DNA from 4 places in the Nonomuraea sp. NPDC049624 genome. Region 2 is predicted to be linked to each of the others. Evidence: predicted binding sites of a transcription regulator. Region 2 holds the regulator's gene; each other region holds the start of a gene.

Region 1 (7,236 bases), on a different contig from region 2:
GTAGGCGCGGTGGAAGGTGGCCGCGGGGATGTCGAGCATGCGCAGGGCGCCCGTGTCGTAGCCGCCGCGGTCGAGCCGGCCCCCCGGGGCCAGGCGCACGGCGCTGCGGTCGCCGTCGGACAGCGCGGCGCACACCCACAGCACGCCGTGCTCCTTGGCCACCCCCGACAGGCCCGAGACGAGGCCGCCACCACCGCGTTTCATGGTCAGCTCACCGTCGTCGTCGACGGTGAAGGAGACCGGCCCGCGGTTGGACGCCACGAGAACGCTGTTCATTTGGGCTCCCTTCGCCCATAGGATCCCAGCTATGGCGCTAGATGAGCTAACCGAGGAACTCGCCCGCTCGGCCGCGGCCGGAGACCATCGCGCGCTCGGCGAGCTCCTGGCCAGGATCGAGCCTGACGTGATGCGCCACTGCGCCCGGATCCTGCCCTATCACCAGGACGCGGAAGAAGCCTCGCAGGACACTCTGCTGGCCGTGGCGCGCAACATCGGCCGGTTCGAGGGGCGGGCCAGGTTCAGCACCTGGCTGCACATCGTGACCGCCAACTGCGCGCGCACCACGTACCGCTCGCTGAAGCGCAGGGCCGCCGAGCAGACGTCGGAGGAGCTGCCGATGCAGAAGCCGGACGCGCGGCGGGTCAGCGTGATCGCCGGCTCGCGGCTCGACCTGCTCGACGCGATGGAGGCGCTGGAGGCCGACAAGCCCGACCTGGCCCAGGCGCTGGTGCTGCGCGACATCGTCCAGCTCGACTACAGCGAGGTGGCCGAGCAGCTCAACATCCCGCTCGGCACCGCCAAGTCCCGCATCCACCAGGCCCGCAAGTACGTGCAGGGAGTCCTCGGGGAGGACTATCGGTGAGACGCGTTCTCTCGCATGCTGAGACGGGTGGTCGTTTCCACCACTTGAGAAGGTAGAGTCCTTTTCGAACAACTGAATATTGCTCATCCAGAGGGGTGGAGGGACCGGCCCTGCGAAGCCCCGGCAACCCTCCCGGCTTGTGCTCGCGACCTGGCGAGGCCGACCGGGACAAGGTGCCAATTCCGGTTCGCGGTCAAGGTGGCCGCGGGCGAAGATGAGGGAAGGCCTCGCTTCATGTCGCTCGACTTTGGTCCTGCCGTCGCTCTGTCCTGCCGCGAGTGCGGCACGCGCTACCCCCTGGGTCCCAGCTTCGCCTGCCTGGAGTGTTTCGGGCCGCTCGAAGCGGCCTACTCCTTCGGCCAGGTGACCCGCGCGGACATCGAGTCCGGCCCCGCCAACATCTGGCGCTACCGCCACCTGCTCCCGGTCCCCGCCGACGTGGCGAGCAAGCCCAACATGAACCCGGGCTGGACGAAGCTGGTCAAGGCCGGCAACCTCGGCAAGGCGCTCGGCATCCGGTCCCTGTACGTGAAGGACGACTCGGGCAACCCCACCCACTCCTTCAAGGACCGGGTGGTCGCCATCGCCGTCGAGGCGGCCAGGAACTTCGGTTTCCACACGCTCTCCTGCTCCTCCACGGGCAACCTCGCCGGCGCGGTCACCGCCGCCGCCGCGCGGGCCGGCCTCGACGCGTGCGTGTTCATCCCGGCCGACCTCGAAGCGGCCAAGATCGCCATGGCCCGGGTGTTCGGCGGCCGGCTGATCGGCATCGACGGCACGTACGACGAGGTCAACCGGTTCTGTTCGGAGCTGATCGGCGACCCGCTGGGCGAGCGGTGGGGGTTCGTCAACGTCAACCTGCGGCCCTACTACGCCGAGGGGTCCAAGACGCTCGCGTACGAGATCGCCGAACAGCTCGGCTGGCGGCTGCCCGAGCAGATCGTCATCCCCATCGCCTCCGGCTCCCAGCTCACGAAGATCGACAAGGGGTTCAAGGAGCTGATCGCGCTCGGGCTGGTCGAGGACACCCCCTACAAGGTGTTCGGGGCCCAGGCGGCCGGGTGCTCGCCGGTCTCGACGGCGTACAAGGCGGGGCACGACGTCGTCCAGCCGGTCAAGCCGGACACGATCGCCAAGTCGCTGGCCATCGGCAACCCCGCCGACGGGCCGTACGTGCTGGACATCGCCCGGCGCACGGGCGGGGGCGTCGAGGACGTCACCGACCCCGAGATCGTCGCCGCCATCAAGCTCCTGGCCTCCACCGAGGGCATCTTCGCCGAGACCGCCGGCGGCGTCACGGTGGGCGTGCTGAAGAAGCTCGTCGAGACGGGCAGGCTCGACCCCGAGGCCGAGACCGTGGTCCTGAACACCGGCGACGGCCTCAAGACGCTCGACGCGATCAGCGACGACGCGCGGCCCACCGCCGTGATCCGGCCCTCTCTCGACGCGTTCCGCGCGACTGTCTGACAATCCAGGAAAGGCAACAAAAACCATGAGCGTTTCTGTGCGGATTCCCACCATTCTGCGCACTTACACCGGGGGTAACGCCGAGGTGAGTGGCGAAGGGGCGACTCTTCGTGACGTTCTCGCCAAGCTCGACTCCGACTACCCGGGGATCGGCGCGAGAATTCTGGATGAATCGGGCAAGATTCGTCGTTTTGTCAACGTATACGTTGGTGAAGAGGATGTCCGTTTCGCCGAGGGGCTGGACACTCCCGCCCCTGAAGGCGCTCAGATCTCCATCATCCCCGCCGTCGCGGGCGGCTGACCGCCGGACCACCGACTCTTGAAGGCGCCCCTTGTGGGCGCCTTCTTGTTTTAGAACCAAATTCAACCTCGAACGACTCAGCCTTCGATGAAATTAGCGTTTTGTCGGTTGACTCTGTTGCCAAACCCCGTGCCACAGGTATGGTCGAGGGCGATCGTCTGGCTGATTTTCCCAAAAGTCAGGCGATTACGGGTCTCGCGAAGGAATGGGCGAGATCTGCGAGCCCAGTAAGAGGAGTCGGAAGTGGCGCAGGGCACCGTCAAGTGGTTCAACGCGGACAAGGGCTACGGCTTCATCGCGGTAGACGGTGGTAAGGATGTATTCGTCCATTACTCAGCGATCATGATGGACGGGTACCGCTCTCTCGAACAAGGACAGCGCGTCGAGTTCGAGATCACGCAGGGCCAGAAGGGGCCGCAGGCGGAGTCCGTCCGCACGGTCTGATTCACCCTCGCTGGTATGCACCAGGCGGGACGTGCGGCAGCGCAGTCCGTACGGGCTCGTCACTGTTTCCTCCGTCGGCTTCGCACGGCGGGCCGCGCCTCAGGGGCGGCTCGCCGTACGAACCGGCGCACCCGATGACCTGCCCGATGAGCTGGGGTGGGGTGCCCGTGGCTTGCACTCGGCAGGGTAGAGTGCTAAACAGTTCGTTGGCACTCTGTGTGGCAGAGTGCCAACAACTCGGATCGAGACGATGGGGTCTGCCGAACGGAGATGCAGGCCTATGCCGTCGCGGGCGTCGGCTCGGTCCAGGACACGCCACCCTGCATCTGGGAGGTCTAGCCTTATGGCAGCCAAGATGATCGCGTTTGACGAGGACGCCCGGCGCGGTCTCGAGCGCGGTATGAACCAGCTCGCCGACGCCGTCAAGGTGACCTTGGGCCCCAAGGGGCGCAACGTCGTGCTGGAGAAGAAGTGGGGCGCTCCCACGATCACCAACGACGGCGTCTCCATCGCCAAGGAGATCGAGCTCGAGGACCCGTGGGAGAAGATCGGCGCCGAGCTGGTCAAGGAAGTCGCCAAGAAGACTGACGACGTCGCCGGCGACGGCACCACCACGGCCACCGTGCTCGCCCAGGCTCTGGTGCGCGAAGGTCTGCGCAACGTGGCCGCCGGCGCCAACCCGATGGCCCTGAAGAAGGGCATCGAGGCCGCCGTCGAGCGGGTCAGCGAGGAGCTCTCCAAGCTGGCCAAGGACGTGGAGACCAAGGAGCAGATCGCCTCCACCGCCTCCATCTCCGCCGCCGACCCCGAGATCGGCTCGCTCATCGCCGAGGCGATGGACAAGGTCGGCAAGGAAGGCGTCATCACCGTCGAGGAGAGCAACACCTTCGGCCTGGAGCTCGAGCTCACCGAGGGCATGCGCTTCGACAAGGGCATGACGTCGATGTACTTCGTGACCGACTCCGACCGCATGGAGGCCGTTCTCGAAGACCCGTACATCCTGATCGTCAACAGCAAGGTCTCGGCCAACAAGGACCTGCTGCCGCTGCTCGACAAGGTCGTTCAGTCCGGCAAGCCGCTGCTGATCATCGCCGAGGACGTCGAGGGCGAGGCCCTGGCGACCCTGGTGGTCAACAAGATCCGCGGCCTGTTCCGCTCCGTGGCCGTCAAGGCCCCGGGCTTCGGCGACCGCCGCAAGGCCATGCTGGGCGACATCGCGATCCTGACCGGCGGTCAGGTCATCGCCGAGGAGGTCGGCCTCAAGCTCGAGACCGCCACCCTCGACCTGCTCGGCCGCGCCCGCAAGGTCGTGGTGACCAAGGACGAGACCACCATCGTCGACGGCGCCGGTGACGCCGAGGCGATCTCCGGCCGGGTCAACGAGATCCGCGCCGAGATCGAGCGCACCGACTCCGACTACGACCGCGAGAAGCTGCAGGAGCGCCTGGCCAAGCTGGCCGGTGGCGTGGCGGTCATCAAGGCCGGCGCGGCGACCGAGGTCGAGCTCAAGGAGCGCAAGCACCGCATCGAGGACGCCGTGCGCAACGCCAAGGCGGCCGTCGAGGAGGGCATCGTCCCCGGCGGTGGCGTGGCGCTGCTGCAGGCCGGCGCCAAGGCGTTCGACAAGCTCGAGCTCAACGGCGACGAGGCCACCGGCGCGGCGATCGTGAAGAAGGCGCTTGAGGAGCCCCTCAAGCAGATCGCGGTCAACGCGGGCCTCGAGGGCGGCGTCGTCGTGGAGAAGGTGCGCAACCTGACCCCGGGCGAGGGCCTCAACGCCGCTTCCGGCGAGTACGTCAACATGTTCGACTCCGGGATCATCGACCCGGCCAAGGTGACGCGCTCCGCGCTGCAGAACGCCGCCTCCATCGCGGCGCTCTTCCTCACCACCGAGGCCGTCATCGCCGAGAAGCCCGAGAAGACCCCTGCTGCTCCGGCCGGCATGCCCGGCGGCGGCGACATGGACTTCTAGGCCTCGCCTGGTCGCTGACGCATCAGAAGGCGGTTCGGATCTCCACGGATCCGGCCGCCTTTTGTTGTGTCCGGACCCATCACGTTTAGTAGTTATTGACTACGGAAAGTAACGAAACGAAGTGACGATTCACCGCACAAAGGAGTAGTTACATGAATTCCCGCACCGCGCGCGTTCTCGGGCTCGGAGCCGTCATGGTGGCCGCCGCGGCCGCCATGACGATGCCCGCCCAGGCAGACGACCACGGTTACCTGGACGATGCCCTGGAGTACGTCGACGTGCCCTACTGCGCGGGCTACCTGGAACTGTACGACCGCGACTACTGCGCCTCGCCGTCGAGATGGACGTCGCGGGACGAGCGCGGGGAGATGTCGGAGGAGGGCGGGTACCGGTCGTCGGAGGAAGGCGAGGACAGGACGTCGGACGAGGCCGACGAGAGGTCCGACTGGCGCGAGGACACCTCGGACGAAGGCCAGGACATGTCCGACTGGCGCGAGGACAGCTCGGACGAAGGCGCGGACGTGTCCGGCGAGCGCGAGGACGTCGCGGACGAGGGCCAGGACATGTCGGGCGAGCGCGAGGACGTCGCGGACGCCTTCGAGGGCCGGTCGGCCGGCGAGAGCGAGGACCGGTCGTCCAACGCCCCCATGGACTTCACGTTCGCCGACGAACTGGTGCAGGGCGACTGAACCCCGTCTGGTGGCGCCGGGCGTACCTGAACCCGACGCGGCACCACGGCGAAGGCGCCCCGAACGCGAACGGGGCGCCTTCGCCGCGGTGTTGTGCCGGTCTCAGACGCCGAAGTGCGCGACGACGTGACCGCGGGCCAGCGTGTTGGCGGTGATGTTGAAGCCGACCACGGCCGGGCTCGCGTCGCTGTCGACGCCCAGCTCGTCGACCCCGAGCGCGTGCACGGTGAAGACGTAGCGGTGGGGGGCGCCGGGCGGGGGAGCGGCGCCGCCGTAGTCCTTGGTGCCGTAGTCGTTGCGGGCGTGGACGGCGCCGGCGGGCAGGCCCTTGAAGTCGGGGCCGGTGCCCGCGCCCCTGGGCAGCTCCGTGGTGTCGCCGGGCAGGTCGAACAGCACCCAGTGCCAGAAGCCGCTGCCGGTGGGGGCGTCGGGGTCGTGGCAGGTGACGGCGTAGCCGCGGGTGCCCTCGGGGGCGCCCGACCAGCGCAGCTGGGGAGAGACGTTCCCGCCGGTCATCCCCCAGTCGTCGAAGACGTGGAGGTCGTTCAGCCGCTCGCCGTCGCGGATGTCGTCGCTCTCCACCACGAGCGCGGGGACCGGGGGCAGGTGTTCATGCGGAAGCGGTGCGGGCACGGCATCCTCCTAGGTTGACAGCTCCTTCAGGCCATCCTAGAAGCGGCCGTGCCCGCCCTCCGTCAGGTTGCCAGCTGCGCCGGGAGCGGCCTGTCGTGCAGCACCGTGAGCGAGGTGACCGCACGGGTCAGGACCACGTACAGGCGGGCCAGGCCGCGGGGCTCGGCCTCGACGATGTCCGCGGGCTCCACGACGATCACGTGGTCGTACTCCAGGCCCTTGGCGAGCGTGGCGGGCACGATCAGCAGGCGGTGCTCCTGCGTCGCGTCGGGGTCGAGCACCGCGTGCGGCAGGCCGGACAGCGACTCGGAGACCGCCGCCACCATCGCGTCGGGGACGATGACCCCGATCGAGCCCTCCTTGGCCAGGACCTCCCGGGCGGTCTCGGCGACCGTGCCGCCCGGCCGGACCGTGAGCGAGCCCGCGCCCGGACGCAGCGACCGCGGGGCGGCCAGCCCGGGGGCGATCGAGGGCAGCAGGCGGGCCGCGTAGTCGAGCACCTCGCGCGGCACGCGAAAGCCGAGCGTCAGCTCGGTCACCTCGCCCTCGTCCTGGCCGAGGTGCTTCAGCACGGTCTCCCACGAGCTGGTGGACCACGGCGTGGTGCCCTGGGCCAGGTCGCCGAGCACGGTGGCCGAGCCGTTGCGGCAGCGCCGGCCGAGCGCCCGCAGCTGCATCTCGGACAGGTCCTGGGCCTCGTCCACGACGAGGTGGCCGAGCGACGGGGTGCGTTCCATGAGGTCGCGCAGCTCGTCGAGGAGCGCGGCGTCGGCGGCCGACCATCTGGCGGACTTCCAGCTCCGATAAGGCTTCCGCCAAAGCAGCATTTCCTGCTCGTCAGGCGACAAATCGGTTTTGGCGGCTTTTG
Region 2 (7,236 bases):
GGCCGGTGAACTCCAGCGGCGGATCTCCCTTGATCGAGAGGCGGCCGCTGACCAGCAGGCAGCCCGGGTCGAGGAAGTGCAGGCTGCCCAGCTCCCGCTCGCGGTCCTGCGCGCGGCCCATCCTGCCGACCGTGTTCGGCAGCCGCCCGCGGCCCAGGTCGGCCGCGTCGCCCTCGCTGTAGAGCGTGGTCGCGACGCCGAGCTGCTGCAGCCGCAGGGCCAGCGTCAGCCCGGAGATCCCCGCGCCCACGATTCCGACGCCCGTCATGTGCCGCCTCCTTCGATGGCTCTGAGCACATCCGTGAGCAGGCACACTGGATGACGTGCCATCCACCCTGCCCGACGGCGATCCGGCGCCCGCCTCCGGCGAGCTGCCCGACAGCGCGCTGCGCGGGCTCGGCGAGCGCCCGTTCGGCTTCTACGTGCACGTGCCGTTCTGCGTCACCCGCTGCGGCTACTGCGATTTCAACACCTACACGGCCGCCGAGCTAGGGCCCGGCGCCTCCCACCGCGACTACGCCGACACCGTCGTGGCGGAGGTGCGGCTGGCCCGGCGCGTGCTCGGCGACGCCGACCTGCCCGTGGAGACGGTGTTCTTCGGCGGCGGCACGCCCACGCTGCTGCCTCCCGAGGACCTGGCGCGCGTCCTGGCCGCGATCGACGCCGAGTTCGGGCTGCGGCCGGGGGCGGAGGTCACCACCGAGGCCAACCCCGAGTCCGTCGACCCCGCCTACCTCGACAAACTCCGTCAGGGCGGCTTCAACCGGGTCAGCTTCGGCATGCAGAGCGCGCGTGAGCACGTGCTCCAGGTGCTCGACCGCAGGCACACGCCGGGGCGTCCGGCGAGGGCCGTCCAGGAGGCGCGGGCGGCCGGGTTCGAGCACGTCAACCTCGACCTGATCTACAGCACGCCGGGGGAGTCCGACGACGACTGGCGGGCCTCGCTGGCCGCCGCGATCGAGGCCGGCCCCGACCACGTGTCGGCGTACTCGCTGATCGTGGAGGAGGGCACCAGGCTGGCGGCCCGCATCCGGCGCGGCGAGCTGCCGATGCCCGACGACGACGTCGCCGCCGACCGTTACCTGATCGCCGAGGAGATGCTGGCCGAGGCCGGTTTCTCCTGGTACGAGGTGTCCAACTGGGCCACCTCCGAGCAGGCCCGCTGCCGGCACAACCTGCTCTACTGGACCGGCGGCGACTGGTGGGCCGCCGGCCCCGGCGCCCACAGCCACGTCGGCGGCACCCGCTGGTGGAACGTCAAGCACCCGGCCGCCTACGCCCAGCGCCTGGCGGCGGGCGCCTCGCCCGCGCACGCGCGCGAGGTGCTCACCGGCGACGACCGGGCCGCCGAGCGGCTGATGCTGGAGCTGCGGCTGGTCTCCGGCTACCCGCTCGCGGAGGTCGCGCCCGGCGCGCGCACGTCCGTGGCGAGCGCGCTGGCCCGCGGGCTGCTGGAGCCGGAGCCGTTCAGGGCGGGCCGGATGGTGCTCACCCTCAAGGGGCGGCTGCTGGCCGACGCCCTGATCACCGAGCTCATGTGACCAGGCGGATGGCGAACGGGTAGCGGTAGTTCTCGCCGCGGTTGGTGGCGATGGCCGCCTGGACGTGGAAGATCAGCGACACGATCCATATGATCGGGAACAGCAGCAGGCCGACCAGCACGATCGACAGCACCATCGCCACCGCGTAGCCGATGAACATCGTGATCTGGAAGTTCAGCGCCTCGGCCGCCTGGTCCCTGACATAGGGGGACTCGTCCTTCTTCATTAGGTAGATGACCAGCGGGCCGATCCACGAGACGAGCAGGCCCAGCAGGTGGGCGAGCATGGCCATCGTGGTGTCGTCGCTGCCGCGGCGCGGGCCGAACCGGCCGGGCACGTACGGCCCGGCGGGGTGGCCGTAGCCCTGCTGCCCGTGGCCCGGAGCTTGTCCGTAACCGGGGGGCTGGCCGTAGCCGGGCGGCGGGGGCACGTAGCGGGGCGGCGGAGGCATGGGGCCGGATTGCGGGCCGGGCCCGCTCGGCGGCTGCCGCCCGTAGTCCGGCTGGGAACCCGGCTGCTGCCCGTAGCCGAGCTGGGGGCCGGAGCCCTGGTCGCGGGGCGCGTCGTAAGGCGGCACGTCAGAACGCGGCACGTCAGAACGCGGGACGTCGGGGGTTGGGTCGTCGGCGGGCGGCGGGTCCTGGCTCATGATGCCTCCGTAACGAAGTCGATCAGTTCCTCGACCCGGCCGAGCAGCTCCGGCTCCAGGTCGGTGTAGGACGAGACGGCGCCCAGAATGCGCCGCCAGGCGTCCGCGGGCTCCATGCGCCAGCCCAGTGCGGCGAGCACGCCCTCCTTCCACGGCACCCCGCGCGGCACGTCGGGCCAGCCCGGGATGCGCAGCACGGACGGTTTGACCGCCTGCCAGATGTCGATGTACGGGTGACCCACGACGAGCACGTGCGGCGAGGTGATCCGGGCCGCGATCCGGCTCTCCTTCGATCCCGGCACCAGATGGTCGACCAGCACGCCGAGCCTGCGGCCCGGCTCGGGGGCGAACTCGGCCACGATGGCGGGCAGGTCGTCGACGCCCTCCAGGTACTCGACGACGACCCCCTCGACCCGCAGGTCGTGGCCCCAGATCTTCTCCACGAGCGCGGCGTCGTGCACGCCCTCGACGTAGATCCGGCTCTCCTTGGCGACCCGCGCCCGCAGCCCCTCCACGGCGATGGACCCGGACGCGCTGCGCCTGGGCCCCGCAGCCGCAACCGCGGCCGCCGGGCGCACCAGCGTCACGGGCCTGCCCTCCAGCAGGAACGCGGCCGGCGCCAGCGGGAACAGGCGGCGTTTGCCGAACCGGTCCTCAAGGGTGACGGCCTCCTTGTCGCAGGCCACCACGGCGCCGCAGAAGCCGCTGTCGGCGTCCTCCACGACCAGGTCGAGTTCGGCGGGCACCTTCGGGATCTTGCCCTTGCCCGGCCGCCGCCAATTACCCGCCAGCACATCACCCTCGTACACACGGGGACCGTAGCAAATCACCCGCTGACCGCAAGGCGCTTACGCGCGCCGCTGCGCCGGACGAGCACGACGACCGTGCCGATGATGCCGATGAGCAGGCCGGCGCCGGGGAACAGGAACAGCGCCGCCACCCCGCCGAACAGGCCGCCCGCCGCGGAGAGCACGTCCCGGCCCACGCCGAAGCGGGCCGACGACTCCTCCTGCGTGGCGCAGGTCAGCTGGTAGTCGCCCTTGGCGGGGGCGTTGACGGCGAGGATCTCCTGCCAGGTCGTGCCGCCGGCGCTGAGCGTCTGGGTGCCGGAGACCTTGACCAGCCTGGCCTGGGCCGGGCCGCCGGAGATCTCGCACTGGTAGTTGACCCGCGTGTCGGTGGCGATGTAGACGGCCGGGCGCTTGGCGGGGTCGATCGCGACCTTCACGCTTTCGCCCGACGCGAACGTGGTCGTCGGGGCCATGTCCGTGACGCTGCTCAGCACGCCGCCGGCGAACACGACCACGCCCACGACGCCCAGCACCACGGCGACCGCCCACACGACGGCGATCCACCACAGGCGCGGCTTGATCGCCTTGCCGTCGATCCTGGCCGGGAACTGCGGCTGCTGGCCGTACTGGTTGTGGGGGCCGTACTGGTTCGGCTGGGCGTACTGGTCGGACTGGGCGTACGGGTTCTGCTGGCCGTACTGGTTCTGCTGACCGTACTGGGGCGGGGGGCCGTACGGGGCGGACGGCTGTTGCTGCTGGTAGGGCGGCTGGCCGTGCTGCTGCGGCTGGTACGGCGGCTGGGCGTGCTGGTTCTGCTGACCGTAGTAGGGACCCTGCCCCTGGGGCGGTCCGTACTGCGGGGGCTGGGAATTGTCGGTCATGCGGCAAGTGTGAGGCCTGTCGCTTGTAAGTCGCTAGCAACAGGATGGGACCTGGTGTTATCGCACCTTGTGGGCGAGAGCCGTACACTTGGCACTCGGGAACACGGAGTGCTAGACCTGTCGTTTCCCTGTTAGGCAGAGGCAGGAGGTGAGCACGTGCTCGACGAACGGAAGCTTGCGGTGCTCCGCGCCATTGTCGAAGACTACGTGTCCACCAACGAACCGGTGGGCTCCAAGGCGCTGGCAGAGCGTCACAACCTCAAGGTCTCCCCGGCAACGGTCAGGAACGACATGGCCGCTCTGGAGGAGGAGGGCTACATCACCCAGCCGCACACCAGCGCGGGCCGCGTGCCGACGGACAAGGGCTACCGCCTGTTCGTCGACCGGCTCTCGCAGGTCAAGCCCCTGTCGGGGGCCGAGCGGCGGGCGATCGAGACCTTCCTCGCCGGCGCGGTCGACCTCGACGACGTGGTCTTCCGCACCGTGCGGCTGCTCGCGCAGCTCACCCGGCAGGTCGCGGTCGTGCAGTATCCGACGCTGACCCGTTCCACGGTCAGGCACGTCGAGCTGGTCCCGCTCAACGACCGGCGGGTCATGCTCGTGCTGATCACCAACACCGGGCGCGTCGAGCAGCGCGTGATCGAGCTGCCCGAGGTGGTGGAGGACGACCGCATCGCCCATCTGCGCGCGGTGCTCAACTCCTGCCTCGACGGCTGCGGGCTGAGCAACGTCCCCGAACTGGTCGCCGACCTGCCCGAGCGGCTGCCCGCCGAGGACCGGCCCGCCGTGGCCACGATCCTGTCGGTGCTGCTCGAAACCCTCGTCGAACGCCATGACGAGAAGATCGTGTTCGCCGGCGCGGCCAATCTCGCGGGCGCCGACTTCGCCACCGGCCTGCGCGACGTGCTGGAGGCGCTGGAGGAGCAGGTCGTGCTCATGCGGTTGCTCGGCGAGACATCCACAGACACCCCGTCCGCGCTCACCGTGCGCATCGGCTCGGAAAACCCCTACCTTCGCGGCACGTCCATCGTCGCAACCGGATACGGTTCTGGCGACAACCAACTGGCCCGGCTCGGCGTGCTGGGTCCCACGAGGATGGACTACCCCGTGACGATGGGCGCCGTACGCGCGGTGGCACGCTACGTCAGCCAGATCCTGGCTGCATCTTAAGAGGTCGATAAGTGGCAAACAGCGACTACTACGCCACCCTCGGGGTGCGCCGTGACGCCAGTCAGGACGAGATCAAGAAGGCCTACCGCCGCCTCGCCCGCGAGCTGCACCCCGACGTGAACCCCGATCCTGAGACCCAGGAGCGGTTCAAGGAGATCACGCAGGCCTACGAGGTGCTGTCCGACCCGAACAAGCGCCAGATGTACGACCTGGGCGGCGATCCCTTCGGCGGCGGCGCGGGTGCGGGAGCGGGCGCCGGCGGCTTCGGCGCGGGTTTCCCCTTCAGCGACATCATGGACGCCTTCTTCGGCACCGCGGGCGGCACCCGCGGGCCGCGCTCGCGCGCCAGGAGGGGCCGCAACGCCACCATCCGGGTCGAGCTCGACCTGCGCGAGACGGCGTTCGGCACCACCCGCGAGCTGGTCGTGGACACCGCCGTGCTGTGCGAGGTGTGCCACGGCGCCGGCGCGGCCCCCGGCACCCACCCCGACACCTGCGACATGTGCAACGGGCGCGGCGAGATCTCCCAGGTCACCCGCTCGTTCCTGGGCCAGGTCATGACCTCGCGGCCGTGCCCCCAGTGCGGCGGCTTCGGCAGCATCATCCGCCACCCCTGCCAGGAGTGCTCAGGCGACGGCCGGGTTCGCACCCGCCGTACGATCAAGGTTCGCATCCCCGCGGGCGTCGAGGACGGCACCCACATCCAGCTCGCCGGCGAGGGCGAGGTCGGCCCCGGCGGCGGCCCGCCCGGAGACCTCTTCCTGGAGATCGTCGAGCGCGCGCACGAGATCTTCGAGCGGCGCGGCGACGACCTCCACTGCACGGTCCAGATCCCGATGACGGCCGCCGCGCTCGGCACGATCCTCGCCGTCGAGACGCTCGACGGCTCCGAGGAGATCGACGTGCGCCCCGGCACCCAGTCCGGCCAGGTCATCACCATGTACGGGCGCGGCGTGCAGCGGCTCAACGAGTCCGGCAGGGGCGACCTGCTCATCCACGTCAACGTCGAGACCCCGATGCGGCTCGACCAGACGCAGGAGGACCTGCTGCGCGAGCTGTCCAGGCTGCGCGGCGAGGAGCGGCCGCCGGGCAAGTTCGCCCCCGGGCAGCAAGGTTTTTTCTCCCGCCTGCGTGACGCCTTCAACGGCAGGTGACGATCACCCGTGACCGTCCCCGTGTTCCTCGCCGAGGACCTCGTCGGCGCCGAGCTCACGCTCGACGGCCCTGAGGGGCGGCACGCGGCCTCCGTGCGGCGCCTGCGCGCCGGCGAGCGGGTCGACCTGACCAACGGCGCGGGCGACGTCGCCGAGTGCGTGGTGCGCGAGGTGTTCAAGGACGCGCTCGCGCTCGACGTGCTCGCCCGCTACACCGTCGAGCCGCCCGCGCGGCGGCTGGTGGTCGTCCAGGGGCTGCCCAAGGGCGACCGGGGCGAGCTTGCCGTCGAGATGATGACCGAGGTGGGGGTCGACGTGATCGTGCCCTGGGCCGCCTCGCGCAGCATCACGCAGTGGAAGGGCGACAAGATCGCCAAGGCGCTGGGCCGGTGGCGCTCGACGGCCCGCGAGGCCGGCAAGCAGGCGCGCCGGTTCCACCTGCCGCAGGTGGCCGACCTCGCCTCCACCGCCCAGGTCGAGGGGCTGCTGGCCGACGCGGCGCTGGGGCTCGTGCTGCACGAGGAGGCCGCCGAGCCGCTGTCGAAGGTGGCGCTGCCGCCCGGCGGCGACATCGTCGTCGTCGTGGGGCCCGAGGGCGGGGTCTCGGAGGAGGAGCTGCGCAGGTTCGCCGCGGCCAAGGCGGTGCCCGTGCTGCTCGGGCCCACCGTGCTGCGCACCTCCACGGCGGGGGTGGCGGCGGCGGCCGTGCTGCTCGCGCGCACCGAGCGCTGGTGATCCCGGCTCAGGGTGTGGTGTGCGGCACGTCCACCAGCGGGCTGCTCAGGTCGCTCGGGCCGGTGGGCGGGTCGTCCGGCGGGCACTCGTCGGAGGGGCACGACGTCGGCGTGTCGGTCGTCTCCGGCGGGGTCGGCGTGGGGGTCGGCGTGATCTCGGGGCACTCCTGGCCGACGGCGGGCTCGCCGCTCGGGCAGGGCGTCGAGGACGGCGTCGGCGACGGCGTGGGCTGCCTGGTCGACCTGGCCGTCTCCGAGGGCCGGTGGGTCTCGCTGTGGCTCGGCGGCACGACCACCGCGGGCGGCGGCTCGGCGC
Region 3 (7,236 bases), on a different contig from region 2:
CGGGTCGCCGGGGGCGACGGGGTCCTCCGGGCGGGTGGGGTCGGCCGGGGCGCGGTCGGCGGGGGCACCGGTGAGGGCGGTTAGCGTTGCGACGGCGTGGTCGTGCAGGGCGCGGAGGTCCGTGCCGGGACGTTCGGCCGCCTCCAGGTCGCGGGCCAGCGTCGCCAGCGCCTCGTTCCCGCCCAGGTACGCCGCCAGCGCCGCGAGACGCGAGCCCAGGTCGGCCAGGTACGGCGCGTCCGGCACGCGCATCGCCCTGAGCCGGTCCAGCTCGGCCTTCAGCTGCGGCCGGACCGACTCCAGCCGGAGCGCCGGACGCGGCGACGACGGAGGCGCGAACTTCGGCGAGGCCCCGGGCCCAGGGCCGCCACCGGAACCGGGCGCGGACGGCGCCCCACCGCCGGGCGCGGACGGCGAAGGACCCACGGGGCCGCCCGCCAGGGGCGGGGCCGGGAAGGGGGCGTCGGCCGGGGCGGGGCCGCCGAGCGTAGGCGGCGCGCCGAAGCTCCGGTCGAAGCCCTGTTCGAAGCCCTGGTCGAGAGACGCCGGGGCCGGCGGCATCATCCGCGGAGCGCTCGCGGGACGCGCCATCGTCATCGCCTGCGCCACGAACCGCCCGCCCATGGACGGGTTCGGCGGCAGCTCCCACCCGCTGGGCGGCTCGACCGGCTGGATGACCCGGTGCTCGGGCGCGCCCTCCGCGACCTGCCGCGTGTCGATCGCCACGTACGCCGTGAACCTGCACAGCACGCCGTTCTCCAGCGAGACCTCGACGATCCGCGGCTCCAGGCCGTGCTCGCCCATGGCGTACCGGTCCTCCAGCTCACGCAGGTGGGCGCGGGCCCAGACGGCGCGCAGGGCGGGACTGTCGGCGGTCACCCCCGTGACCCGCTCCTCCCACGGCCCCCCGGCCGACGTGCCGCGCACGGTGACGGCCTCGGCGCCCTCGCGGCACCGTCCGTACACACGGAGCGGGACCCCCGGGAAGATCGAGCCGAGGTGGGTCACCGAGCCGGGCTCGGTCTCCAGCCCCTTCAGGGACAGGTCCGTCACCAGCGGCGCGCCGATCCTGCGGTGGATCTGCTCCATCGCCGCGTCGAGCCGGTCCTCGGACTCGACCAGCTCGCACCGGCCGGCGCCCAGCCCGGCGAGCCGGCCGAGGAAGCCGGCGTTCACCGCGCGGTCGATGCCGACCGTGTGCACCCGCATCGCCGACAGCGCGCCGCCGGCCTGCTCCAGGATCTGGTCCTCGTTGCCCACCTGGCCGTCGGTGACCAGCACCACCACCCGCTCCCTGTCGCCGGGCGCGCCGAGGAGGGCGACGGCGCGGCGCAGCGGTTCGAGCAGCTCGGTGCCGCCGCGCGCGTCGACCCGCGCCAGGTGCTCGACCGCGCGGTACCGGTTGCGGTCGGACGCCTCCACCAGCCCCTCGAACGCCGCCTCGACCACCGAGTCGAACGTCAGCACGTTGAAACGGTCGTGCGCGGTCAGCGTGTCGACGATGCGCGCCGCCGCCCGCCGCGCCGCGACCATCTTCCAGCCGCCCATGCTGCCCGAACGGTCGAGCACCAGCACCACGTCCCGCGGCGCGCGGGCGGCCTGCAGGGCGGGCGGGACGACGGTGAGCGCGAACGTCCCCCGCCCGTCGAACTGCAGGGACGTGGACGCCTCGAACGACAGCCGCAGGATGAAGTCACGGTCGAGGCGCTCGCCCGGACGCAGGCGCACGGTGTGGCCGTCCTCCTCGACCACGTGCAGGCTGGAGGCCAGCTCCCGCAGATCGAGCCCGGAGGCGTCGACGCGGGCGGTGAGCGAGAGCCGCACGGGGCTGGGGAAGCCGGGCAGCAGCACCGGCGGCGTGATCCTCGACGCGTCGGGCACGGCGTCGGTGTCCGGCGCCACCCCGGAGCCCGCCGGGTCGCCGTCGAGCGGGGTGCCCGGGACGTACCGGGGGGCTACGACGAGCGGGAACCGGAAGGTCGCCGCGCCGTCCTCGTAGGGGAGGGGCTGGCTCATGGTCAGCCGGACCGAGACGCGTTCGCCGGGCAGGATGTTGCCCACCCGGATGGTGAAGACGTCGGGCCGGTCCTCCTCGGCGATGGCCGCCCGCCTGCCCTCGCGCAGCGCCTGGTCGTAGTCGGCCCTGGCCTGGCCGCGCTCCTTCAGCACGCCCTCCACGACCCGGTCGTCGGCCTCCATCCGGAACCCCGTCACCGCCGCCCGGTCGGGCAGCGGGAAGACGTAGGTCGCCTCCAGCGTGACGTCGAACGGGTTGCGGAACCCCTGCTCGACCTCGACCCCGGCGACGAGCCCGGCGATGTCGGCGCGGACGTCCACGCTGTCCAGCGGCAGGTTGCCGCGTTCGGTCAGCAGCGCGCCGAACCCGGCGTCCGGCACCGGCAGGCACCGTGCGGGCTCCAGCGAAGTGATCTTCACAGCAGTCTCCTCTCTACGAGCACCGCGAGCAGCGGCCCAGCCGCCGCCAGCACCGCCTGAACGTCGTCCTCGGACGGAGGCCGCCCCCCGTCCCACACCACCCGCACCCCGTCCGCGAGCACGACCCCGGCGACCGGGCCGCCCCCGGCATGCGCCGCTTCCGCGTCGGCGGGGCGTTCGCTCCCGGCCTGGGCGGGGCGGACCGGCCGTTCGGCCCAGAACCTCTCACGGCCTGCCTCGCCGCCGGGCGTCCCGTTCGCCGTCGTGGCGATGACGGACGCGGGCCCCGCGAAGCGCGGGCCGTCCGGCGGGGAACCGGGGACCGCCCGCCCCTCGGCCGTGGACGGCACGTCGGCGAGACCGGCGGCCGCCGCCAGCGTGGCGTTCGTCGCGCCGGCCAGCGCCGTCTGGATCTCGGCGATCGAGCGCCCCGCCGCCTGCATGCGCTTGACCGCCACCAGTTGCAGCAGGTGCCGCCGGCCGTAGCGGGCGATCCTGCCGCGCCGGGTCAGGGGCGGGTCCACGAGGCCGATGGTGGTGTACCACCTGATCAGGCGTTCCCCGGGCACGTCGCGGACCCGGCCGTTGACCGGCTGCGCCTCGGCGCGCAGCGCCCGCGCCGCGTGCTCGGCCAGCTCGCCGATGGTCCAGGTGTCGCTCATACCTCCACAGTGACACTGTCACTATTACACTGTCAACAAGGGAAAGATCGGAAGAATCCAGCTCCGGATGACGTTCTAAATAGGCGAAAGCACCACTGAAGGGGAGGAAATACGACATGGCTACGATCACCGGTCCGCTCTCGGGCGAAGCCAAGAACGCCGTCGCCGAAGCCCTGCAGGGCGCCCTGGTCGATCTGATCGATCTGTCGCTGATCGCCAAGCAGGCGCACTGGAACCTCGTCGGCGCCCATTTCCGCCCGATTCACCTCCAGCTCGACGAGCTGACCGACCTGGCCCGTACCCACATGGACACCATCGCCGAGCGCGCGGTCGCCCTCGGCGTGAACCCCGACGGGCGTTCGGCGACCGTCGCCAGGTCGACCCAGCTCCAGCAGCCCGAGCGCGGCTGGCTGGAGGACGGCAAGGTGGTGGCGACGATCACCGACATCCTCGACGGCATCAGCAAGCGCATGTACGACCGCATCCGCGCCACCGACGAGGCCGACCCCGTCAGCCAGGACCTGCTCATCGCCGTGACGCAGGACATCGACAAGCAGCACTGGATGTTCCAGGCCCAGCGCTGACCGCGCGCGGCCGCCGGCCGCACCACCCGAAGAGCCCGGGCACGACCACCGTGCCCGGGCTTTCGCGTGTCCGCCTCCGAGGTGGGCGATCTTCCGCCCAGTGGGTACGGACTGTCCCGCATCGTCCAGGGGCCCGCGGCGATCTCACGCCACGACGGAGCGCGGGGTTTGCGCAGAGTTTGATGTCACGAGTCCTTGCCATTCATGTCGGTGCGGTCGACTAGCGTGGCACCTAGAGGGAGGCCCCACGATGTCCCACAAGACTCTCCTCCGCACGGGCCCGCTCTTGCAGGGCGGCATCAGCCCGTACGGGCCGCTCACGCCGGCGTCCGCCGACGGGCTCGCGCTGCCGCCGGGCTTCACCGGCCGGGTGGTGGCCCGGTCGGGCGACAAGGTGGCCGGGCTCACCTGGCACGCCGCGCCCGACGGCGGCGCCTGTTTCCCCGACGGCGCCGGCTGGATCTACGTCTCCAACTCCGAGCTGCCCCTGCTCGGCGGCGCCTCCGCGCTGCGCTTCCACGCCGACGGCTCGGTCGCCGACGCCTACCGCATCCTGTCCGGCACCGACCTCAACTGCGCGGGCGGCGCCACGCCGTGGCACACCTGGCTGTCGTGCGAGCTCGGCGACCGCGGCCGCGTCTTCGAGTGCGATCCCTACGGCGCCCGCGCGGCCCGCCCCCGCCTGGCCATGGGCCGCTTCCGGCACGAGGCCGCCGCCTGCGACCCCGAGCGGCGCGTCGTCTACATGACCGAGGACGAGCACGACGGCTGCTTCTACCGCTTCCGCCCCGGCGACTGGGGCGACCTGACGGAGGGCACGCTGGAGGTGTTGTGCGCGTCGGGCGGCTGGCGGCCGGTGCCGTCCCCGGCCGCGCTGCTCACCGCAGCCCGCCACCAGGTCGAGGACGCCCGCCACTTCGACGGCGGCGACGGCTGCCACTACGCGGGCGGCGTCTGCTACTTCACCACCAAGGGCGACACCGGCCTGTGGGCCTACGACGCGCAGACCTCCACCCTCGACCGGCTGTGCGAGGGCGTGCGCGCGATCACCGCCGCCCCCTCGGGCGACCTCTACGTGGCGAGGGAGACCACGGAGATCGACGTCATCGCGCCCGACCGGGCCGTCACGCCGTTCCTGCGGCTCACCGGGCACGAGGGGGCCGAGCTCACGGGGCTGGCCTTCTCGCCGAGGGGCGACCGGCTCTACTTCTCGGCCAGGCGCGGCCGCACCGAGGGCCACACCTTCGAGGTCAGCGGCCCCTTCCGCCCCTGATCGCGGGCTCAGGTCAGGTAGCGGCCCCTTCCGCCCCTGATCGTGGGCTCAGGTCAGGTAACGGACCAGCATGAGCTTGAGCTCGGCCACGAGCTCCGCGCCGCGCTCGGGCGTCGCCGGCCCCAGCATGGGCAGCACCGCCTTCACCATGGCCAGCGCCATCGTCGCGTTGAGCAGCGCCCGCTCCTGCGGCAGCTCGGGCGAACGCCGTCGCAGCAGCGCCGCGATCCGCTCCGCCAGCGAGGCGTGCATGCGCTGGGAGGCCGCCGCGAGCCGGTCGCCGGTGGCCGACCCGTACAGCAGCGACCAGTACGCCGGTGAGTCGGCCTTGAACGCCACGCTCTCGTCCACGAGCTGCCCCGCCAGTGTCTCCAGCGGGACGTCCGGGGTGATCGCCGCCAGCCGGGCCGCCCAGAACTCGTCCCGGTCGTCGGTGTAGCGGGACACCAGGCCGTCCAGGATCTCCTCCTTGTTCCGGAAGAACTGGTACAGCGACCCGGGGGAGAGCCCCGCCCGCGCGGCGACCCGGTTCGTCGTCATGTCCGGGTAGCCGACCTCGGCGATCACCGACTCCGCCGCGTCGAGGATCTCGGCCATCCGCTTCAGGCCGCGCGCCTGCCTGCGGACCGTGCGTTCAGGCATGGGTCACCTCGTTGACAAATGCGAGCATTTACTTGTATTTCTGGGTTCGACGGCGAAACACGAGCAGTTTACCGAGTTTTCGGGAGATCCCATGCGAACCTGCCCATCCGGCCCGGCGCGGGCGGTGCCCGCATGGCCGTGAACGTCGCCACCCGGGGCCCGCGCGCCGCCGCCGAGCCGCCGCTGCGCAGGCTGGGCCACCTCCTCGTCCGCCGCCGCCGGCTCGTGCTGGCCCTGTCCGCGCTCGTGCTCGTCGTCGCGGGCGTCCTGGCCGCCGGTACGGTCTCCCGCCTCTCCCTGGCCCGCTTCGAGGCGCCGGGCTCGGAGTCCGACCGCGCCCAGGCCGAGCTCGCCCGCCGGTTCGGCGCCGGCAGCCCCGACCTGGTCTTCCTGGTCACCCCCAGGTCGGGCACCGTCGACGACCCCGCGGCCGAGGCGGCGGGCTGCGCCCTCACCGACCGGATCGGCCGCTCGGACGGCGTCGCGGAGTCCTCCTCGTACTGGACCAGGGGCAGGCCCGCCACCCTGCGCAGCCGGGACGGCCGGCACGCGCTGATCGTGGTGCGCGTCCCCGGCGACGCCGACCACGTGCGGGCGCGGGTGCTGCCCGCGCTGGTGCCGCGGATCGTCGGCGAGCAGGGCCCCCTCCAGGTCCGGGCCGGTGGAGGGGAAGAGGTGTTCCGCGAGACCGTGCCGCTGGCCAGACAGGACTTCGTCCGGGCTGAGCTGGTCATCTTCCCGCTGGCGTTCGTGCTGCTCTGGCTCTACCAGCGGCGCGTGACGGCCGCCCTGGCGCCGATCCTGGCGGGGGTGCTGGCCATGGTGGTCGGCCTGGCGCTGCTGCGCGGCGTCCTGCTGTTCGCGGAGGTCTCCACCTTCGCACTCAACCTCACCCTCGCCATGGGCCTCGGGCTCGGCATCGACTACTGCCTGTTCGTCGTCCAGCGTTTCCGCGAGGAGGTGAGCGCCGGACGCGACCGCGCGGCGGCCGTCGCCGGAGCCGTCGAGCACGCCGGGCGGACTGTGCTGTTCAGCGGACTCACGGTGGCCGCCTCGCTGACCGTGCTGTTCGCGCTGCCCTTCGACTTCCTGCGCTCCTTCGCCTACGCGGGCATCGCGGTCGTGGCCGGCGGCCTGTTCGCCGCGGTGATCGTGCTGCCCGCGGTGCTGGCCGCGGCCGGCGGCGCGATGGTGCCCAGGCCCGGGCGTCCCGGGCGCGGCGGAACGGAGGCCCGGGGCGCCGGGTTCTGGCACGGCCTGGCCGTCCGGGTCATGCGCCGGCCGGTGGTGTTCGGCGGCCTGGCGGCGGCGCTGCTGCTGGTGCTCGCCTCGCCGTCCCTCGGCCTGCGCTTCGGCACGGCCGACGACCGCATCCTGCCGCCGGAGGCGTCCTCGCGGCAGACCCAGGAGGTCATCCGGCAGACCTTCCCGGCGGAGGAGACCGACGCCGTCCAGATCGTCTCGACGGGCGCGGCGCGGGCCGCCGACGTCTCGGCGTACGCGATGCGGCTCTCTCAGGTTCCCGGGGTCGCCCAGGTCGACTCCGCCGCCGGCGCCCACGCGGCCGGGCGGCGCGTCGGCGACGGCGACCCGGCCCGCTTCCGCGGGCCGGGCGCGTGGTTGTCGGTGGTGCCCTCCG
Region 4 (7,236 bases), on a different contig from region 2:
ACGTACTCGCCGGTGGCGGCGTTGAGGCCCTGGCCGGCGGGCAGCTCGGCGACCTTGTGGGTCACCACGTAGCCCTCCAGGCCGGCGTTCTCGGCGATCCAGCGGGCCGGCTCGACCAGCGCGCGGCGCACGACGCCGACACCGGTGGCCTCGTCGCCGGTCAGGCCGAGGTCGTCGAGCTCCTTGCCCACGTGGATGAGGGCCGAGCCACCGCCGGAGACGATGCCCTCCTCGATCGCGGCGCGGGTCGCGGAGATCGCGTCCTCGAGGCGGTGCTTCTTCTCCTTCAGCTCCACCTCGGTGGCGGCGCCGACGCGCAGCACGCACACACCGCCGGCGAGCTTGGCCAGGCGCTCCTGCAGCTTCTCGCGGTCCCAGTCGGAGTCGGACTGCTCGATGGCAATCTTGATCTCCTTGACGCGGTCCTCGATCGCCTGCTGGTCGCCGGCGCCGTCGACGATGGTCGTGGCGTCCTTGGTGACGACGACGCGGCGGGCCGTGCCGAGCACCTCGAGACCGACGTGCTCCAGCTTGAGGCCGACCTCTTCGCTGACGACCTGGCCGCCGGTGAGGATCGCCATGTCCTGGAGCATCGCCTTGCGGCGGTCGCCGAAGCCCGGGGCCTTGACGGCCACGGAGGTGAAGGTGCCGCGGATCTTGTTGGTGACCAGGACGGCCAGGGCCTCGCCCTCGACGTCCTCGGCGACCACGAGCAGCGGCTTCTTGGTCTGGGCGACCTTCTCCAGCAGCGGCAGGAAGTCGGCGATGGAGGAGATCTTGCCCTGGGTGAGCAGGATGTACGCGTCCTCGAGGACGGACTCCATGCGCTCGGGGTCGGTCACCATGTAGGCCGACAGGTAGCCCTTGTCGAACTGCATGCCCTCGGTGAACTCGAGCTCCATGCCCATGGCGTTGGACTCTTCGACGGTGAGGACACCGTCCTTGCCCACCTTGTCGAACGCCTCGGCGATCAGCTCGCCGATCTTGGCGTCCTGGGCGGAGATGGTGGCGACGTTGGCGATCTCCTTCTTGTCGCCCACCTCGCGCGCGCTGGCCAGCAGCCGGTCGCTGATCTCCTTGGCGGCCTTGTCGATGCCACGCTTGAGCGACAGCGGCGAGGCGCCGGCCGCCACGTTGCGCAGGCCCTCGCGGACCATGGCCTGGGCCAGCACGGTGGCGGTGGTGGTGCCGTCGCCCGCGATGTCGTTGGTCTTGGTGGCAACTTCCTTGGCGAGCTGGGCGCCGAGATTCTCGTAGCGCTCCTCCAGCTCGATCTCACGAGCGATGGTCACACCGTCGTTCGTGATCGTCGGCGCACCGAACTTCTTGTCGATGACGACGTTACGGCCACGCGGGCCGAGGGTTACCTTCACGGCGTCCGCGAGGGCGTTGACACCGCGCTCAAGCGCGCGACGGGCGTCCTCGTCGAACTGCAGGATCTTCGCCATGCTGAAAGTCCTCTCCTGGCGTCGAAAGCCCCGGGCCCTCAAGAGCGCCCGGGGCTCGACACAACCGGCTTACTTCTCGATGATCGCGAGAACGTCGCGGGCGGAGAGCACGAGGTACTCCTCGCCGCCGTACTTGACCTCGGTGCCGCCGTACTTGCTGTAGAGGACGACGTCGCCCTCGGAGACGTCGAGCGGAATACGCTTGTCGCCGTCCTCATCCCAGTTGCCGGGGCCCACCGCGAGGACCTTGCCCTCCTGCGGCTTCTCCTTGGCGGTGTCCGGGATGACCAGACCGGAAGCGGTGGTCTGCTCTGCCTCAAGCGGCTGAACCACGATGCGGTCGCCGAGCGGCTTAACGGGAACCTTGGTGGCGGTCGTCACGATCGGACCTCCCCTTCAGATTTGAATGATCTAGAAGAGGCGACCAGCGGGGCCTGCCGTCGCGGGTGTCAGACCTGCCTCGTCGCACGTTGGCACTCTCAAGGTGAGAGTGCCAACAGGAAACATATGCAAGAGGGCCTTGACAGTCAACACGAACGCGTCTGCTCACAGCGATCAGACGTAGGAACCCTCGGTCAGATCGGCGACGACGCCGGGCCGGGAGGGGTTCCAGCCGAGTTCGGCGCGCGTGCGTGTCGCGCTGATGCGCTGGCCGAGCGCCAGGGCCTCGGCGAAGCCGGCCCCCAGCACCTGGGCCGCCTCGGCCTGCGGCCAGGGCTCGGCCTGCGGCTTGACGCCCGCGGACCGGGCCGCCGCCTCGGCCACCTCGGCGACCGGCACGGCCTCCTCGCTGATGCCGTGGTAGACGCGGGCGCCGCCCCTCTCCAGGACGGCCACGACGAGGTCGGCCAGGTCGTCGACGTGCACGAACGTCCAGGTGTGCGGCTCGCCGCCGTCGGTGACGTAGACGCCGGCGCCGCGCTCGGCGGCCTGCGCGCGCATCATGGCGGGAATGCCGCCGCCGCGCCCGTGGACGACGGCGGGCCGGATCACCGAGCCGCCGCCGTCGATGACCAGCTGCTCGATCTCGTGCCGGTACGCCACGAGCGGAATCGGGTCGGCCGGGCTTTCCTCGTGCCCGTCGGCGGTGGCGCCGAGCACCCACACGCCGCTGGTGAAGACGACCTTCCGGCCCGACGCGGCGAGCACGCCGATCGCGGCGAGGTCGGCTTCCTTGTCGCCGCCGAGCTGGGCGGCGACCACGATGGCGTCGATGTCCGGGGTGATCGCGGCGGCCAGCCCCGCGACGTCGGCCAGGTCTCCGTGACGCTCGTCCGCCACGCCCGGCACGCGCCGGGACCCGTCGGCGGCGGGCCGCACCAGGACGGCCACCTCGTGCCCCTGCTCGGCCAGCCGCTCGACCACCGCGCCGCCGATGTACCCCGTCGCGCCCAGGACCAGCACCTTCATGATGAACCTACCTCGAAAACTTCTACGTTGAACATTTCGACGTCGTGGACAGTACCGCACGATGCCGAACATTTCAACATCGAAGCTTTGGTAGGGTGATCCCCGTGGATGACGCGGTGGACGTGATTCTCGGACAGTGGGCGCGGACACGGCCCGACGTCGACGTGTCCCCGATGGGCGTGATCGGCCGGGTCTCGCGCGCCTCGCGCCTGCTGGAGCGCGGCGTGAAGGACTTCCTGGCCGAGCACGGGCTGGAGGCGTGGGAGTTCGACATGCTGGCCACGCTGCTGCGCAGCGGCGCCGACGCCATGTGCATGAAGGACCTGTCCGCCTCGGCCATGGTCAGCCCCGGCGCGCTCACCAACCGGATGGACCACCTGGTCCGGCGCGGCCTGGTCCACCGCTGGCCGGCGCCGAACAACCGGCGCATGACGCTGGTCGCCCTCACCGACGAGGGCAGGAGGGTCGCCGACGAGATGCTCGTCCTGCACGCCGCCAACGAGGAGCGGCTGCTCGCCGGGCTGTCCGGGGGCGAGCGCGAGGCCCTGGCCGGGCTGCTGCGCAGCCTGCTGGTCTCCCTGGGCGACACCTCCCTGTGAGCGAGCCCGAGTCGTGAGCGGGCCCCGGATCACGAGCGGTCCGGATCGCGAGTGGCCCCTGGTCGTGAGCGACCCTGAGTTGTGAGCGGAGTGCGTACATGGATCTCGACGCCTTCGGCGAGCTGCTGACCCCGCGCGGGCAGCGGGCGCTCGCCGAGGCCGCGGAGCTGGCCGGGACCGATCCGGTCGCGGCGGCGACCAGGCTGCGCCGCACCTACGACGCGGCGCTCACCTCCGCCGCGCTGACGCAGGCGGCGCTGCGCGAGCGCGCCGCGGCGAAGTTCGGCGCGGACGCCGCGGTCATGTACTTCACCCCGCACGGCCTGGAGCAGTCCACCCGCCGGGAGGTCGCCGACCACCGCGCCCGGCGCATGGGCGCCGGGCGGGTGATCGACGCCTGCTGCGGGGTCGGCGGCGACCTCCTGGCGCTCGCCCGCGCCGGTTGCGAGGTCGACGCCGTCGACCTCGACCCGCTGACGGTCGCCGTGGCGAGCGCCAACGCCGACGCGCTCGGGCTGGCCGACCGGGTGCGGGTGCGGGTGGGCGACGCGGCGCTGGTCCGGCCCGAGGAGTACGACGCGCTGTTCGCCGACCCGGCCCGGCGCAGCGGCAAGGGCCGCACGTTCGACCCCATGGCCTACTCGCCGCCCTGGCCGGTCGTGCTCGACCTGGTCGCGCGGGCGCCGCGGGCCTGCCTCAAGGTCGCCCCCGGCATCCCGTACGAGTTCATCCCCGAGGGGGCGGAGGCCGAATGGGTCTCCTACAAGGGCGAGGTCAAGGAGGCCACCCTCTGGACCGGCCCCCAGGTCGGCCCCGTCCGGCGCGCCACCCTGCTGCCCGGCGGCCACACGCTGGCCGCCACCGGGGTCCAGGCGCCGGTCGGCCCGATGGGCCGCTACGTCTACGAGCCCGACGGCGCCGCGATCCGGGCCCACCTCGTGGGCGAGGTGGCCGAGCTGATCGGCGGACGCCTGCCCGACCCCATGATCGCCTACATCACCACCGACGAGCCCAGCCACACCCCCTGGGCCTCCGGGTACGAAGTGGACGAGGTCATGCCGTTCTCGCTGAAAAAGCTGCGCGCCGCTCTCCGCGAACGCCGGATCGGAAATGTCACCATCAAGAAACGCGCGTCGGCGATCGACATCGAACGCCTGCGCGCCGATCTCCGGCTTTCCGGCGAGAACGCCGTCGTCATTATCCTGACCCGCATTCTCGATAAGCCTTCAGTTATCATCTGCAACCCCCTCCCACCTGCCTGAACAATCCAAAGCGGGCATTCTTCCGCTAAATACGATCTTTCACTTCGACGCCGCCTGACCTTGATCGAAAGGCTAAGGTGGACGGGCGGGAGTTCTCCCCCTTATGCGGTAACCCGCGTACTCGCCCTTTCATCTGCAAACCGGACCTATCCCACCGCTGCGCGGCAGACCGTCGGCGAGCGAAGGAGCCTTTCGGTGGACCATTCCAACCACACCACCCTTCTTCAGGCAGGCGGCCAGTCCGCCATCTCCGAGAGGATGCGAGACCTCCTCGCGCGCGCCGCCCAGGACCATGTCTACGAGCAGCGCACCCAGGGAGCCGTGCTCGACGAGATCCGCCAGCGTCTTGAAGGCATGGAGTGGCTGCTGCGCGAGGTGCGCGAACGCGAGCTCGGCGGCCTGAGCGGCACCCTTGAGGCGGTGAGCGGGCGGCTCGACGACATCACCGCCAAGCCGCCGATGTGGGCGGAGGGCCTGGCCCAGCACGTCGAGGCCGTGCGCGACCACGTCGACGCGGTCGGGGAGAAGATCGGCCACGTCGACGCCCGGGTCGCGCCGGTGGCCGAGCTGCCGAGCCTGTGGGCGGACCTGGGCACCGTGGGCGAGGCGGTCGACGAGGCGCTCAAACGCCTGCAGTCGGTGCTCGACACCACCGACGGCATCACCCAGAACATGTCCGGCTTCGCCGCCAAACTGACGCAGCTCAACTCCAGCATGGAGGCCGCGGCCAGCCGCTTCACCCGGCTGGACAAGTCGGTGGCCGACCTGTCGGGCCGCGCCGAGCGGGTCGAGAGCGTGGTCGGCGAGCTGGCCGAGAGCGTCGCGGCCACGTCGCAGCAGGTCGCCGTCAAGATCGACGCGGCCGAGCAGCGCCTGACCGGCCGCCTCGACGACACCGACCTACACATCGCCGCCCGCCTCGACGAGGCCGACAAACGCCTGGCCGGCCGCCTCGACGAGACCGACGAGCGGCTGACCCGGCGCCTGAACGAACGGCTCGACCGCGCCGACGAGCGCCTGGCCGCCAAGCTCGACGAGGGCGACCAGCGGCTCACGGTCCGGCTGGCCGACGTCGAGCAGCGCCTCACCGCCCGCCTCGACGAGGCCGACCAGCACCTCGCCGTCCAGCTCGGGGAGAGCGAGCTGCGGCTCAGCGGGCGGCTCGACGGCGTCGACTCCCGGCTCGACCGGGTCGAGGGCCGGCTTATGGGGCTCGACACCCGGCTCACCGGGTTCGACAGCCGGCTGGAGTCGGCCGACGAGTGCCTGGCCGACATCGACACCAGGCTCGACGGCGTCGACGGCCGCATCAGCGGCGTCGACAAGCGCCTCACCTCGGTCGACGGCCAGCTCGGCGGCCTCGGCAAGCGCATGGGCACCATCGACGGCCACCTCGTCCGCCACGACGACCGCTTCGACGCCCTCGACGGCCGCCTGAGCGCGCTCGACGACCGCGCCTCGGCCACCGACCAGCGCCTGGCCGAGACCGCCGTGCGCAGCGAGGGCCGCTTCAACAAGCTCGACAACCAGATGGAGTCGATCGACGAGCGGCTGGTCGAGGCGGAGGAGCACCTGATCACCCGGTTCGACACCCTCGACGGCCAGTTCAGCGGGCTCGACAGCCGCTTCAACGGCCTCGACACCCACCTCAACGGCCTGGCCGCCCGCGCCGATCAGGCCGGCGAGCACCTGGAGTCGGTCGACGACCGCATCGAGGCCATGAACCAGCACGTCAGCCAGCTCCCGGCCGCCCTGGCCATCCCCGAGCGGGTCGGCGAGCTCATCGAGTCGCAGGCCGGCGCGCAGGCCGACCGCCTGTCGGCCGCCGCCGACGCGCTGACCGAGCTGGTGCGCTCCCGGCCCGACCGCGACGAGCTGAGCGAGACGGTCAGCGGCATCGTGCAGCCGGCCACCGACGACCTCACCAAGCGGCTGGCCGCGCTGGAGGAGACCATGCTGGCGCTGGCCGAGGCCCTGCTCCGGCCCACCAGGACCAAAGACTGACCCGCCCGGCGGTGGGGCACGCCCCGCGCCTCACCGCCGGCCGCCGGCCCCGCCGGGGCTCAGACGTGGACCGTCGTGATCGGCAGCGACGAGTCCGCCGGGATCTCCAGCGTCGAGGGGGTGACCCCCGCCGCCACCAGGTCGGAGCCCAGGGCGGCGACCATGGCCCCGTTGTCGGTGCACAACCCCGGCCGGGGCACCCGCAGCCGCACGCCCGCCGCGTCGCAGCGCTCCTGGGCCAGCGCCCGCAGCCGCGAGTTGGCCGCCACGCCGCCGCCGATCAGCAGGTCGTGCACGTCGTACTTCTTGCACGCCTGCAACGCCTTGCGGGTCAGCACGTCGACCACGGCCTCCTGGAAGGAGGCGGCCACGTCGGGCACGTGGATCGACTGCCCGGACGCCTCGCGCGCCTCGACCCAGCGGGCGACGGCGGTCTTGAGCCCGGAGAAGGAGAAGTCGAGCGTGCCGTCGTCGATCTTGCCGCGGGGGAAGGTCACGGCCGTGCCGGAGCCC

The links. Region 2 encodes HrcA, which represses chaperone genes, less so after heat shock. Its sites were predicted from a motif close to TTGGCACTCTCNNNNNGAGAGTGCCAA; they were not measured.
Region 1: a site for HrcA is predicted at 3,281-3,307, ahead of groL (chaperonin GroEL). Genes of this name have one in related genera too.
Region 3: a site for HrcA is predicted at 3,108-3,134, ahead of AB0J76_RS26245 (DNA starvation/stationary phase protection protein). Genes of this name have one in related genera too.
Region 4: a site for HrcA is predicted at 1,919-1,945, ahead of groES (co-chaperone GroES). Genes of this name have one in related genera too.

What each region holds. Positions count from the first base shown of each region.
Region 1 is NZ_JBFAOR010000017.1:125,894-133,129, reverse strand. Features, by position in the region: gene AB0J76_RS44945 (trehalose-6-phosphate synthase) at 1-276, opposite strand, end outside; gene AB0J76_RS44940 (RNA polymerase sigma factor) at 308-862, shown strand; SAM riboswitch class I at 943-1,083, shown strand; gene thrC (threonine synthase) at 1,097-2,329, shown strand; gene AB0J76_RS44930 (MoaD/ThiS family protein) at 2,355-2,630, shown strand; gene AB0J76_RS44925 (cold-shock protein) at 2,874-3,074, shown strand; gene groL (chaperonin GroEL) at 3,418-5,046, shown strand; gene AB0J76_RS44915 (hypothetical protein) at 5,199-5,735, shown strand; gene AB0J76_RS44910 (YbhB/YbcL family Raf kinase inhibitor-like protein) at 5,838-6,368, opposite strand; gene AB0J76_RS44905 (AAA family ATPase) at 6,431-7,236, opposite strand, start outside.
Region 2 is NZ_JBFAOR010000007.1:309,917-317,152, forward strand. Features, by position in the region: gene AB0J76_RS29330 (styrene monooxygenase/indole monooxygenase family protein) at 1-268, opposite strand, end outside; gene hemW (radical SAM family heme chaperone HemW) at 324-1,541, shown strand; gene AB0J76_RS29340 (DUF4870 domain-containing protein) at 1,534-2,190, opposite strand; gene AB0J76_RS29345 (DUF3097 domain-containing protein) at 2,187-2,999, opposite strand; gene AB0J76_RS29350 (DUF456 domain-containing protein) at 3,017-3,862, opposite strand; gene hrcA (heat-inducible transcriptional repressor HrcA) at 4,019-5,032, shown strand; gene dnaJ (molecular chaperone DnaJ) at 5,044-6,186, shown strand; gene AB0J76_RS29365 (16S rRNA (uracil(1498)-N(3))-methyltransferase) at 6,196-6,921, shown strand; gene AB0J76_RS29370 (hypothetical protein) at 6,929-7,236, opposite strand, start outside.
Region 3 is NZ_JBFAOR010000006.1:337,194-344,429, reverse strand. Features, by position in the region: gene AB0J76_RS26255 (VIT domain-containing protein) at 1-2,436, opposite strand, end outside; gene AB0J76_RS26250 (helix-turn-helix domain-containing protein) at 2,433-3,098, opposite strand; gene AB0J76_RS26245 (DNA starvation/stationary phase protection protein) at 3,215-3,682, shown strand; gene AB0J76_RS26240 (alkaline phosphatase PhoX) at 3,933-4,955, shown strand; gene AB0J76_RS26235 (TetR/AcrR family transcriptional regulator) at 5,004-5,597, opposite strand; gene AB0J76_RS26230 (MMPL family transporter) at 5,730-7,236, shown strand, end outside.
Region 4 is NZ_JBFAOR010000002.1:1,092,584-1,099,819, forward strand. Features, by position in the region: gene groL (chaperonin GroEL) at 1-1,448, opposite strand, end outside; gene groES (co-chaperone GroES) at 1,518-1,832, opposite strand; gene AB0J76_RS11330 (NAD-dependent epimerase/dehydratase family protein) at 2,004-2,858, opposite strand; gene AB0J76_RS11335 (MarR family transcriptional regulator) at 2,963-3,457, shown strand; gene AB0J76_RS11340 (class I SAM-dependent methyltransferase) at 3,556-4,719, shown strand; gene AB0J76_RS11345 (hypothetical protein) at 4,915-6,723, shown strand; gene tsaD (tRNA (adenosine(37)-N6)-threonylcarbamoyltransferase complex transferase subunit TsaD) at 6,783-7,236, opposite strand, start outside.